Regions from separate parts of the Kribbella sp. NBC_00889 genome, predicted to be linked through region 2. Evidence: predicted binding sites of a transcription regulator. Region 2 holds the regulator's gene; the other holds the start of a gene.
What was found. The regulator HrcA, encoded in region 2, represses chaperone genes, less so after heat shock. The targets are predictions, from matches to a motif close to TTGGCACTCGNNNNNNNCGAGTGCCAA.
Positions count from the first base shown of each region.

Region 1 (6,323 bases), 4.1 Mb from region 2:
CGCCTCGACGGCGTGGCGCACGATCTGCGCTCCGGTCGCCTCGTCACCCTCGAGCTCCAGCTTCTCGAACGCCGCCACGGACGCCTGCAGCAGAGCCACGCCGCCACCGGCGACGATGCCCTCCTCGACGGCCGCCTTCGCGTTGCGAACGGCGTCCTCGATGCGGTGCTTGCGCTCCTTCAGCTCGACCTCGGTGGCCGCGCCGACCTTGATCACCGCGACGCCACCGGCCAGCTTGGCCAGCCGCTCCTGCAGCTTCTCGCGGTCGTAGTCGGAGTCCGACTTCTCGATCTCGGCGCGGATCTGGTTCACCCGGCCGGAGATCTGGTCGGCGTCACCCTCGCCCTCGACGATGGTCGTCTCGTCCTTGGTGACGACGATCTTGCGGGCCTGGCCGAGCAGCTCCAGGTCGACGGAATCCAGCTTGAGGCCGACCTCCTCCGAGATGACCTCGCCGCCGGTGAGGACGGCGATGTCGACCAGCATGGCCTTGCGGCGGTCACCGAAGCCCGGCGCCTTGACGGCGACGGCCTTGAAGGTGCCCTTGATCTTGTTGACGACCAGGGTGGCCAGCGCCTCGCCCTCGATGTCCTCGGCGATGATGGCCAGGGCCTTGCCGGTCTGCATGACCTTCTCCAGCACCGGGACCAGGTCCTTGATGCTCGAGATCTTGCTGTTGACGATCAGGATGTACGGGTCGTCCAGGACCGCTTCCATCCGCTCCGTGTCAGTCACGAAGTACGGCGAGATGTAGCCCTTGTCGAAGCGCATACCCTCGGTGAGCTCGAGCTCGAGGCCGAAGGTGTTGCTCTCCTCGACGGTGATGACGCCTTCCTTGCCGACCTTGTCCATCGCCTCGGCGATGATCTGGCCGACCTGGTTGTCAGCGGCCGAGATGGACGCGGTCGACGCGATCTGCTCGCGGGTCTCGACGTCCTTGGCCAGCTTGAGCAGCTGCTCGCTGACCGCCTCGGTCGCCTTCTCGATGCCCTTCTTCAGGCCCATCGGGTTGGCGCCGGCGGCGACGTTGCGCAGTCCCTCGCGGACGAGAGCCTGAGCCAGCACGGTGGCGGTGGTAGTGCCGTCACCCGCGACGTCGTCGGTCTTCTTGGCAACTTCCTTGACGAGCTCGGCCCCGATCTTCTCGTACGGGTCCTCGAGCTCGATCTCCTTGGCGATGGAGACACCGTCGTTGGTGATCGTGGGGGCGCCCCACTTCTTCTCCAGGACGACGTTGCGGCCCTTCGGGCCAAGCGTCACCTTGACGGCATCGGCGAGGGTGTTCATACCCCGCTCGAGGCCGCGGCGCGCCTCTTCGTTGAAAGAAATCAGCTTGGGCATTCTCCGCGAGTCCTCCCGCGTCGAGTCTTGGTGGTTCAGCCGGCCGGATGCCCGCGACGGACGGCACCGGCAGCGTGGCGGTCACGTCCCGCCACAGTCCCAGCACCTCATCGAGGCCGTCTTCTGTCCCACTCCACGAGCACGAGCATTATCACTCTCACCCATGGAGTGCTAACCAAGTATTAGCACTCGCCCCAAACGAGTGCAAGCCAGCCCCTCGCTACCGTAAGCGCATGGTGGAGGTGCGACCGGCGGGTCCGGACTCGTGGCGGGACGTGGCAACGGTGATGGGTGAGCGCGGCGATCCGTCGCGCTGCCTGTGCCAGTATTTCCGCCTCCGCGGCCGTGCCTGGTCCGACGCCACCCCGGACGAGAACCGCCAGGGCTTGCGCTCCCAGGTATGTCACGGTGAGCGACCACCCGGCGTCCTTGCGTACGACGGCGATACGCCGATCGGCTGGTGCGCGGTCGCCCCACGTACGTCGTACCCACGGGTCCTGGCCTCACCCCACTGGCGGACGGATCACCCCGACTCGTGGGTGATCACCTGCTTCGTCGTACCGGTCGGGAAGCGCCGGAAGGGCGTTGCGGGTGAACTGGCGGCCGGCGCCGTCGCCATGGCCCGCGAGTACGCCGCTCCGTCCGTGGAGGGCTGCGCGGTCGACACCACACTGGCCGGCCGCACTCCGTCAGCGGATCTCTACCGCGGCCCGCTGTCCGTCTTCCTGGACGCCGGCTTCACCGAGGTCAGCCGCACCAGCCCGCAGTGGGTCCTGGTCCGCAAGCTCCTCGACTAGACCCTGGACTCGAGTCGACTAGACCTTGGACTCGAGTTGGGCGACCAGGAACTTCGGTGCGGTCAGGCGCCAGGCCTCGGTGATCAACTCCTGCACCTCGTCGTCGTCAGCGGCGGCCAGGTCGATCTCCAGCCAGGCGAACCGGCCGCCCTCCCAGGAAGGTGAGTAGACCTCTGGGTTCTCCGCGACCAGCGCCTGTTGCTCCTCGCGGAGCGCCTTGAGCATCAGCCTGCTCTCGTCCTCGGACATGTAGGCGAAACCCTTCTTGCGGACCTTGAAGGCCGGCTGGCCGGCCCAGCCCTCATGCTCCTCCGCCCCCGGCAACCCCTGCATCACCTTCAGCACCGTCTGCGCGTCCATCCCCCGACGGTAAATGCGGCCACCGACAGTCCGAAGGTCCGCTGATCCGGGCCGAAAGTGGTAAGGGCCGCCGGGTCAGGGACACCGGGGTCAGGCCAGGGGTCGGGTCGGTACCGATCCTGATGTGGCGGACCGCCTCCGGGCGGGAGAGTAGAGCCATGACGAACTCCAACGCACCGTTCCAGAACCTCTCCGGCAAGGTCCTCCGCCGGTCCAAGTCCCAGCGGATGCTGTCGGGTGTCTCCGGCGGGCTCGCGGAGTACTTCAACATCGACGTGACCCTGGTCCGCCTCGCCATCGTCGGCCTGACCCTGATCACCGGCGGCACCGCGCTGCTCGGCTACGCGGTCGCGTGGATCGTGATCCCCGAGGCCGACGGCAAGGCGGTCTGGCAGAACGTCCAGCAGTCCGTGAACCAGCCCAACTCCCCCGAGGCCGACATCGCCTCCCGCATCTACGACGACAACAACAGCAAGCCCCCGGCGGCGTGACCACCCCTGCGCCGTACCCCGGCGCAGCCACCCCCGGACCCAGCGCGGCAGGGTGACCACAACCACCGTCACCCTGCCGCCCTGCATCGGCGACCGACTCCCGTCATGACGAGTTCTCGCCAGCCGGATCGATTGCCGGTATCCCTCCGGGCTCCTTACGTTCCAAAGCGTGCTCCCACGACTACTTCCCGCCGTCGCCCTCGCCGGATCGCTGGCCCTCGCACCAGTGACAGCAACCGGCAGCGCCGCGACCGCGCCAACCGCCGCGCACGAACAGTCAGCCGCGGTCACCAGGACTGACCTGGTCACACTCGTGACCGGTGACGTCGTACGGCTCGACACCCTGGCAGACGGTAAGCAGCAAGCCACCGTCGTCACCACCACGCCCGGCAGCTCCAACGCCGGCACCCACATCTATCTCCAGGACGGCGACGTGTACGTCGAGCCGGCCTCGGCGCTGGACCTGATGGCCGCCGGCAAACTCGACCGGCGGCTCTTCGACGTCAGCGCCCTCGTGCGCCAGGGGTACGGCGACAACGACCGGAGCACGCTTCCGCTGATCGTCTCGTACCGCACCGGCGCGACCTTCAAGGCCGTCAGCCAGCCGAAGGACGCCAAGACCGGCTTCCTCGCCGACATCCAGAAGCGGCCCGACGTCGAGAAGGTGTGGCTGGATGCCCGCACGCGGCCGGTCGGCACGCAGCTCACCAAAGGCACCAAGGACTCTGCTGCGACGAAGACCACCAGCGCGTACGACGGAACGGGTTCCCTGATCGCGGTCCTGGACACCGGCATCGACGCGTCTCACCCGGACTTCGCCGGCCGGATCGCTCTGACCCGCGACTTCACCGGCGGCAACGACACCACCGATCGGTTCGGCAGTGGCACACACTCCGCGTCGCTCGCTGCCGGCAGCGGCGCCGCGTCCGACGGACAGTACGCCGGCGCCGCCCCGGGCGCTCACCTCGCGGTCGGCAAGGTCTTCGACGACACCGGTGCCGGTTACGAGTCCTGGGCCATCGCCGGGTTGCAGTCGGCAGTGGACTCGGGGGCCGACGTCATCGACGTCAACGTCGCCGGCAGCATCACCCGTGGCGAGGATCCGCTGACCCAGGCGGTCGACGACCTCGGCCGGGAGTCCGACGCCCTGTTCGTCGTACCGACGAGCTCCAAAAGCTATGCCGAACCAGGTACGACGAACGTGGTCGCACCCGGTGCGGCTCCAGCCGCCCTCACTGTCGGCGGCACCAATCGTGGCAACTGGTGGGACCAGGCGAGGCACGGCGTCATGGCGGACCGCGGGGCCATCAAGCCTGAGCTCGTCGCACCCGCATTCGGCGTCATCGGCGCCTACCCGGGTGGCGGTTACGCGTCTGCTGTCAGCACCTCTGCCTCTGCTGCGTACGCCGCCGGTGCGGCTGCCGTCCTTCACCAGGAGCACTCGGAGTGGTCGCCGGGCTTGCTCAAGGCAACCCTTGCCTCCAGTGCCGATCCGGTCGAGCGCAGCACGGCCTTCACCGTCGGCGCAGGAGCGGTCGACCTCGCTCGGGCCACCGCCCAGCAGGTCAGTGTCGACCAAGGCGTGGTGAGCTTCGGGCACATCACTCGGCCCTACCGCGCCGACCAACTGCGGCAGCAGAAGACGCTGACCTATCAGAACCACTCCGAGACTGCGGTGACCCTCGATCTGGCCACCGACCTGGCCGGCGTGACCGTCACACCGGCCACGACCACCATCGCGGCGGGCGCATCGGCCGACGTCACGCTGACGCTGGATGCGACCGCACTGGAGGCCGACGAGTACAGCGGACGGGTCACCGCGACCGGTCCCGGCGTAGAGCTCGCAACGACCGTCGGCTTCGTCAAACAGGACGACACGGTCGACGTGACCATCCGCATGCTCGACCGGAACGGCAAGCCGGCGAGCGGCCGGGCCCGCATCGCGCCGTACCAGGAGACCGACGGACGGTACTACGCGGAGGAGCTGCTGTTCTCACCGAACCAGAAGGAGTGGACGCTGCGGCTGCCTGAGGGCAACTACAACGTCTTCGGCCTCATCACCACACCTGACGGCTCCGGCGACACGACGTCAGAGATCAGCATCGTCGGACTGCCCAAGATGTCCGCCCACGCGCCGAACTACACCGTCACCCTCGATGCCCGCACGGCGAGGCCGATGACTCTGACGACCTCGAAGCCGTCGGCACCGCACTCCGTCTCGGTGCGGTGGAACCGGGGCGATCCGGGCGACACTCACGCGATCTACGACGAGTGGGCGACCGACATGACCACGGGCACGCCGCTGCGGCTGTCCATGTCACCGACCGAGCGGGTCACGGATGCGGGCTTCTCGGTCATGACGACGTGGGACTCCGGCGTGCCGCTGCTACAGGCGCGGTCCGGTGGAGGGCGGGTGAGCGCGTCGTACGCCGGAGGTCCACTCACCGACGGGAAGCGTCGGTACCGGCTGGTCGACGCCGACGCCCAACCGAAGCAGGTGGCCGGGGCGGTGGCGCTGGTCCAGCAGCCCGGAGACCGGTCGGTCGATGAGGTGGTCCAGCAGTTGACCGACGCCGGAGCAGTTGCTGTTGCCGTCTATCCCGTGCAGAACGCAGACCTGGTTCGGCACCTCTACGGTCCCGGTGTCGTGACGATGGCGCTGTCGCGGTCCGACGGTCTCGAGTTGCGGTCCGAAGCCCGCAGCCCGTGGACTTGGATGGAGCTGACCGAGACACCGCGTTCGCCGTACGCCTACGACGTGAGCTTCGTCGAGAAGGGCCAGGTCGCGCGCGATCTGTCCTACCGCTCGTCCGATCTGGCGACGGTCACGACCCGGATCTATTCCTCCGGGACCGGCGAAGCGGGAGCCGGCTGGGTCCTGAACCAGCACTCGGACGCGTCCTGCGGCTGTTCCACGTCGCCTGTCGGGGACTGGGTTCCGACGACCGGTTACACGCGGACCCAGTACGTGACGGCCGACCGGGACGTGAAGGCGACGACGGCCTGGGAGTTCTACGCCAAGAAGACCCTGGTCCGGCCGCGAGAGTTCCCGACGTACCGCCCGGGTGAGCACGCCGATCTGGAGTTTCTCAAGGCGCCGTACTCACCCGGGGTCGCAGCCGGCGCCCGGAACGACAGCCAGGGCACGACCAACCGGCGGGGCGACGTCATCGACTTCGACTACGCGCCGTTCACCGACGCCGCCGGGAACTGGGCGCGGTCGCTGCCTGGCACCTCGGTGAACACCACGCTGTACGCCGACGACGCCGAGGTCTACAACAGCGGCTTCACGGTCGGCAACGTGCCGGTCCCGGCAACCTCCAGCCGCTATCGG
Region 1 covers NZ_CP108783.1:8,874,011-8,880,333, reverse strand. The annotation lists gene groL (chaperonin GroEL) at 1-1,341, opposite strand, end outside; gene OG817_RS43815 (GNAT family N-acetyltransferase) at 1,575-2,138, shown strand; gene OG817_RS43810 (MmcQ/YjbR family DNA-binding protein) at 2,157-2,498, opposite strand; gene OG817_RS43805 (PspC domain-containing protein) at 2,657-2,989, shown strand; gene OG817_RS43800 (S8 family serine peptidase) at 3,159-6,323, shown strand, end outside.
Region 1: a site for HrcA is predicted at 1,524-1,550, ahead of groL (chaperonin GroEL). Genes of this name have one in related genera too.

Region 2 (6,323 bases):
TGTGCGCGTTCCCCAGATGCAGCAACTCGACTCTGCGGTCGCCGAGATCGATCACCCTCGCCACCGCGAAGGTCTGCGCCGTCAGTTCGGCGGCCGTCGCGGCGTTCTCGTGGGCGATGACCTCGGCCTGATCGAAGACGCTGTTCCCGGCGACGTGGTCGAAGTGCGCGTGGGTGTTGACGACCCAGCGCACCGGCTGGCCGGTCAGTTCGCGGATGTGCTCGCGCAATTCCTCGGCCTGCTCGGTCGTCGCCCGGGTGTCGATCACCAGCGCACCGTCCGCCCCGACGACCAGACCGACGTTGAGGTCCCATTCGTCGTACCGGCGGACCCAGCAACGATCGCCGACTTCGGCCCACGTACTCATGGGAGCGAGATTACTTGCTGTGTACATCTCCTCCGACCACCGGTCCCGTCGCATCCAGAGGACGGAATCGCACTTGAAGGGCGGTCGGGCGGCGCCTAGGGTCACGGTGGCGGTTCGCAACGGTTCCGAACTCGGCAGCGAAACTTTCGAAGGGCGGTCGGCGTGACGACACGACGTGCACTGGTGGTCCGGGGCGGCTGGGAAGGGCACTCGCCGGTCGAGGCGACCGACCTGTTCATCCCGTTCCTGGAAGAGAACGGTTACGAGGTGACCGTCTCGGACAGCACCGAGAGCTACCTCGACCTGGACGGCACCGACCTGGTGCTGCAGTGCGTCACGATGAGCGAGATCGACGCCGACCACTTCAAGGGCCTGGAGGCCGCGATCCGCCGCGGTACCGGATTCGCGGGCTGGCACGGCGGCATCGTCGACTCGTTCCGGGCCAACGCCGACTACAGCTTCATCACCGGCGGGCAGTTCATCTCGCACCCGCACGGCTTCACCGACTACCGCGTCGACGTCGTCGCCGAACACCCGATCGTCGAGGGCATCACCCACTTCGACGTCCACACCGAGCAGTACTACGTGCACTACGACCCGACCAACACCGTGCTCGCCACGACGACGTTCCGCTCGCATCCGGACTACCCGTGGATCGAGGGTGCCGTGATGCCGGCCGTCTGGACCCGGACCTGGGGCGCGGGAAAGGTCTTCGTCTGCACCGTCGGCCACAAGCTGGACGACCTCGAAGTGCCTGAGGTGCGGACCATCGTCGAGCGGGGGCTGCTGTGGGCGAGCAAGTGACGGGCATCGGCATCGTCGGTACGGGCGTCATCTCCGGCACCTACCTGGACCATCTGGCCAAGCTGCCCGGCGTTGATGTGGTCGCGGTCGCCGACCTGGACATCAGCCGCGCGCAGGCGATCGCCGACGGCAACCCCGCCATCCGCGCGCTGTCCCCGGACGAGCTGTACGCCGCGGACGACGTCGAGATCGTCCTGAACCTGACCATCCCAGCCGCCCACGCACCGGTGCACCAGGCCGCGCTCGAAGCCGGCAAGCACGTGTACGGCGAGAAGCCGCTGGCCGTCGACCGGGCCGAGGCGGAGCCGCTGCTCAAGTACGCCGCCGCGAACAACCTCCGCGTCGGCTGCGCGCCGGACACTGTGCTCGGCACTGGTACCCAGACTGCCCGGGCTGTCATTGACCGCGGCGACATCGGCGTACCGACGGCTGCCACGGCATCGTTTTTCACGCCCGGGCACGAGCTGTGGCACCCGGCGCCGGAGTTCTACTACCAGCCCGGCGGCGGTCCGGTCCTCGACATGGGTCCGTACTACGTGACGAGCCTGGTGACCTTGCTGGGTCCGGTACGACGCGTGACCGCGCGGGCCGGTCAGTCGAAGCAGGAGCGGAAGATTCACACCGGTCCGCGAGCCGGCGAGACCTTCCCGGTCCAGGTGCCGACGCACGTGACCGGCGTACTGGAGCACGAGTCGGGTGCGCTGACCACGGTGCTGATGTCGTTCGACATCTGGGCCGCGCGGTTGCCGCGGATCGAGGTGCACGGGACCGAGGGCAGCCTGTCCGTACCCGACCCGAACGGGTTCGATGGCAAGGTCGAGATCGCTACCGCGGCCAACCGCGACTGGACCGAGGTCCCGGTCGCCGGTGGGTACGCCGGAGCCGGCCGGGGCGTCGGGGTCGCGGACATGGCCCGGGCGGTCCGCACAGGTCAGCCGCACCGGGCCGACGGTGCACTGGCCTACCACGTGCTCGACGTACTCGAGTCCTTGCTCGAAGCGGCTGCCCAGGACCAGCCCGTGGATGTCGCGAGCACAGTCACCCGGCCCGCCGCCGTACCGTTGGGAGCGTCCCCCGAGCTCGCCTGAGACCCGTCCCACGCCGTCACACGTCGGTGCGAGCTACTACGGCTCGGTAGACTGGCACTCGTTTCAACTGAGTGCCAAGGGTCACTGAGTCGTACGTCGAGGCGAGGGAGGTGGTGCGCGTGCTGGACGATCGCAAGCTGGATGTTCTCCGCGCCATCGTCGAGGACTACGTGGCGACCCATGAGCCGGTCGGCTCGAAGACGCTGGTGGACCGGCACAACCTCGGGGTGTCGCCGGCAACCGTGCGTAACGACATGGCTGCGCTGGAGGAGGAGGGGTACATCACCCAGCCGCACACCAGCGCCGGCCGGATCCCCACCGACGCGGGCTACCGGCTGTTCGTGGACAAGCTGAGCACGGTCAAGACGCTGTCTCCGGCGGAGAAGAAGGCGATCACCTCGTTCCTGGCCGGCGCGGTCGACCTGGACGACGTCGTACGCCGTACTGTCCGGCTGCTGGCCCAGATCACCCGCCAGGTGGCGATCGTGCAGTACCCGTCCCTCAACCGTTCCAGCGTCCGGCACATCGAGGTCGTCACGATGACCCCGCGCCGGCTGCTGCTGGTGCTGATCACCAGCACCGGCCGCGTCGAGCAGCGGATCGTCGAGCAGACGAACGACGTCGACGAGCAACTGATCGCCGACCTGCGCTCGCGGCTGAACACCGCACTATCCGGGCAGCGGCTGACTGAGGCCACCACGTCCCTGGCCGCGGTGACCGACCTGTTCGCCCCGGCGGACCGGCCACTGGTCGCGGCGATCGTGACGACGCTGCTGGAGACGTTCACCGACGAGGTCGGCGAGCAGAGGATCGCGGTCGGCGGCGCCGCCAACCTGACGCGGTACGGCGACGACTTCGAGCGGAACGTGAAGCCGGTGCTGGAGGCACTGGAGGAGCACGTCATTCTGCTCAAGCTCCTCGGTGAGGCCACCAACCCGCAGACCCTGACGGTCCGCATCGGGCACGAGAACCCGTTCGAGGAACTGGCCACCACCTCGGTGGTCGCGACCGGCTACGGGTCAAAGTCGGAGGCGCTGGCCACGCTCGGCATCGTCGGCCCGACCCACATGGACTATCCGAGCACGATGGGCGCCGTGAGGGCCGTCGCGCGCTACGTCAGCCAGATATTGGCGGACTCCTAAATGACTGAACCCAACCCCTGGTCTGGAGTATGAGCACCGATTACTACGCCGTCCTGGGCGTCAGCCGCGACGCGACGCCGGACGAGATCAAGAAGGCGTACCGCAAGCTGGCACGCCAGTACCACCCGGACGTGAACGACTCCGAGGACGCCCACCACAAGTTCCAGGAGATCGGCCGCGCCTTCCAGGTGCTGAGCGACCCGCAGAAGCGGCAGTTGCACGATCTCGGCGGTGACCCGTTCGCGACCGCGGGCGCCGGCCCGGGCGGCGCGGGCTTCGGCCAGGCCTTCACGTTCACCGACATCATGGACGCCTTCTTCGGCCAGACCGGCGGGGCCACCCGCGGGCCTCGGCCGCGGACCCGGCGCGGCCAGGACGCGCTGATCCCGCTGCGGATCGACCTGGCCGAGGCCGCGTTCGGCACCACCCGGGAGCTGAAGGTCGACACCGCCGTACTGTGCCCGACCTGTTCGGGTTCGGGAGCGGCGGCGGGCTCCGAGCCGGTCACCTGCGAGATCTGCCACGGTCGCGGCGAGGTCACCCACACCCAGCGGTCGTTCCTCGGCGAGGTCCGCACCATGCGGCCGTGCCCGAACTGCCGCGGCTTCGGTACGACGATCCCGAACCCGTGCGTCGAGTGCGCCGGCGACGGCCGGGTCCGGTCCCGCCGCACCGTCACGGTCAAGATCCCCGGTGGCGTCGACAGCGGCACCCGGGTGCAGCTGTCCGGCCAGGGCGAGGTCGGCCCCGGCGGCGGCCCGGCCGGCGACCTGTACGTCGAGATCGAGGTCGAGCCGCACGACATCTTCACCCGCAACGGCGACGACCTGCACTGCACGGTGACGCTGCCGATGACGGCGGCCGCGCTCGGCACCACGATCGACCTGCCCACGCTGGAGGGCGAGACCACCCCACTGGAGATCCGGCCCGGCACGCAGTCCGGGACGGCGATGACGCTGACGGCTCGTGGTGTCCCGCGCCTGCGGCACGCGGGTCGTGGTGACCTGATCGTCCAGGTGATCGTCGAGACCCCGACCAGGCTGGACGACTCCCAGGTCGACCTGCTCCGCCAGTTGGCCGAGGCTCGTGGCGAGGAGCGTCCCCAGGGTCAGGTCCAAGCCGCCCACAAGGGCGTCTTCGGTCGCCTCCGCGACGCCTTCGGCGCCCACTGAAACAGGCTCGGCCGGCTCCGCCGGCCTCGCGGGAAGGTGATGGGCTGGTGGGCATTGCCGTTTTCTTCGCGCCGGAACTCGTGGGCGACGAACTGACGCTGGACGGCGCAGAGGGCCGGCATGCGGCGGTGGTTCGGCGGATCGGCCCTGGTGAGCGCATTCGGTTGACCGACGGTCGTGGTTCGTGGGCCGAAGGCCCGGTGACGGCTGCGTCCAAGGCCGGGGTGACCGTGGCGGTGCAGCAGCGTGGGCACGAGCCGGCGGCTTCGCCTCGGTTGGTGGTGGTGCAGGCGTTGCCGAAGGGCGAGCGGGCCGAGCTGGCGGTGGAGATGCTGACCGAGGTCGGGGTCGATGTGATCGTCCCGTGGAACGCGGAGCGGAGTCAGTTCCGCAACAACCCCGAGCGGTCCGCGAAGACGTACGCGAAGTGGCAGGCCTGGGCGTTCGAGGCGAGCAAACAGTCCCGCCGCTCCTGGTTCGCCACTGTGGAGCCCATCGCGAGTACGCCGGAGGTCGCGCGACTACTTTCCGCCGCGGCACTCCCCGTCGTACTGCACGAGGAAGCCAAGACGCCGCTCGCCTCGCTCGAGCTCCCGACCGACGGCGACATCGTCATCGTCATAGGCCCGGAAGGCGGCATCGCCCCAGCCGAGCTGGCCACCTTCGCCGCCGAGCCCATCCGCCTCGGCGACACGGTCCTCCGCACCTCAACCGCCGGCGTAGCCGCAGCCGCCGCCCTCCTCTCCCACTCCCGCTGGACCTAGCAACTGACCCGGCCGATGGCGGGTTGTTTCATCGCTGGCGTCAAAGAACCGGATAGCGAGCGAACAACCTGCTAGCGGACCTCGATGGTTTTGGAGTCGATGTCGGTGGTGGAGCCGTCGGCGGGGGAGATGAGGAAGGCCTCGATCTGCCAGGGGCCGGGGGTGAGCTTGAGGTTGAAGGCGAAGGGCGTGAACTTCTGGCCCTCCTTGGTGTTCGTGTAGCCCTTCCGTACCTCGCGGGTCTTCAGGTTCGTGGCCTCGTAGTTCACCGTCGCCTCGTACGCCGCGGCCGTGCCTTCGACGGTGACCATCGACTTGGTCAACTGGTCCTGGGCCGGGGAGGTGATCCAGACCAGCGCCTGGACGTTGGCGGCCTGGGCGCGACTGAGCGGCGTACTGGTGTCGACCTGGCCGAACAGCCGGGCGCCGACCTGGCCGTCCTGGGTGATCTGGACCTGCTGGCTGCTGTCGTCGAGGGCGCCTTGCACCGTGTAGATCAGCTGCTGGGCGGCCACGTCCGCGGTCTCGGGGTCGAGCTTCGTCGTCGGGAGCCGCTTGAAGTCGACGGTGACCGTGCCGTCGGACCTGGTGACGGTGTTGATCTCGGCGCCCCGCCACACGGAGTAGTAGTCAGGGTCGCCGGGCTGCTTGGACGTCATGATCCGGACCGCCTCGACGGCGGGCCGGCCACTCACCTTCGCCCACGTGCGGTAGAGCCGGACCCTCGGGGTGGCCTTGGTCGTTGCTCCCGGAGTGGGACGGACCGCGGTCTTGTCGCCGAGCCAGTAGACCGGGACGAGGGTGCCCTTCACCATCGGCTCCGGCGTACCGCGGCGGTCCTTCGGCACCGAGGTCGCCTGCGCCGTCGGCGGCTCTGGCGGCGGCTGGCTCGGCGAGGTGCTGGACTGTGGGGTGGTCGACGACGGCAATGCGGAGGCGCTGGTCGACGTACTGGGGCCGGCTGCGAGGCCGCTGTCACCTGCGGT
Region 2 covers NZ_CP108783.1:4,757,910-4,764,232, reverse strand. The annotation lists gene OG817_RS23035 (MBL fold metallo-hydrolase) at 1-367, opposite strand, end outside; gene OG817_RS23030 (ThuA domain-containing protein) at 530-1,171, shown strand; gene OG817_RS23025 (Gfo/Idh/MocA family protein) at 1,156-2,259, shown strand; gene hrcA (heat-inducible transcriptional repressor HrcA) at 2,379-3,401, shown strand; gene dnaJ (molecular chaperone DnaJ) at 3,431-4,573, shown strand; gene OG817_RS23010 (16S rRNA (uracil(1498)-N(3))-methyltransferase) at 4,621-5,337, shown strand; gene OG817_RS23005 (Gmad2 immunoglobulin-like domain-containing protein) at 5,409-6,323, opposite strand, start outside.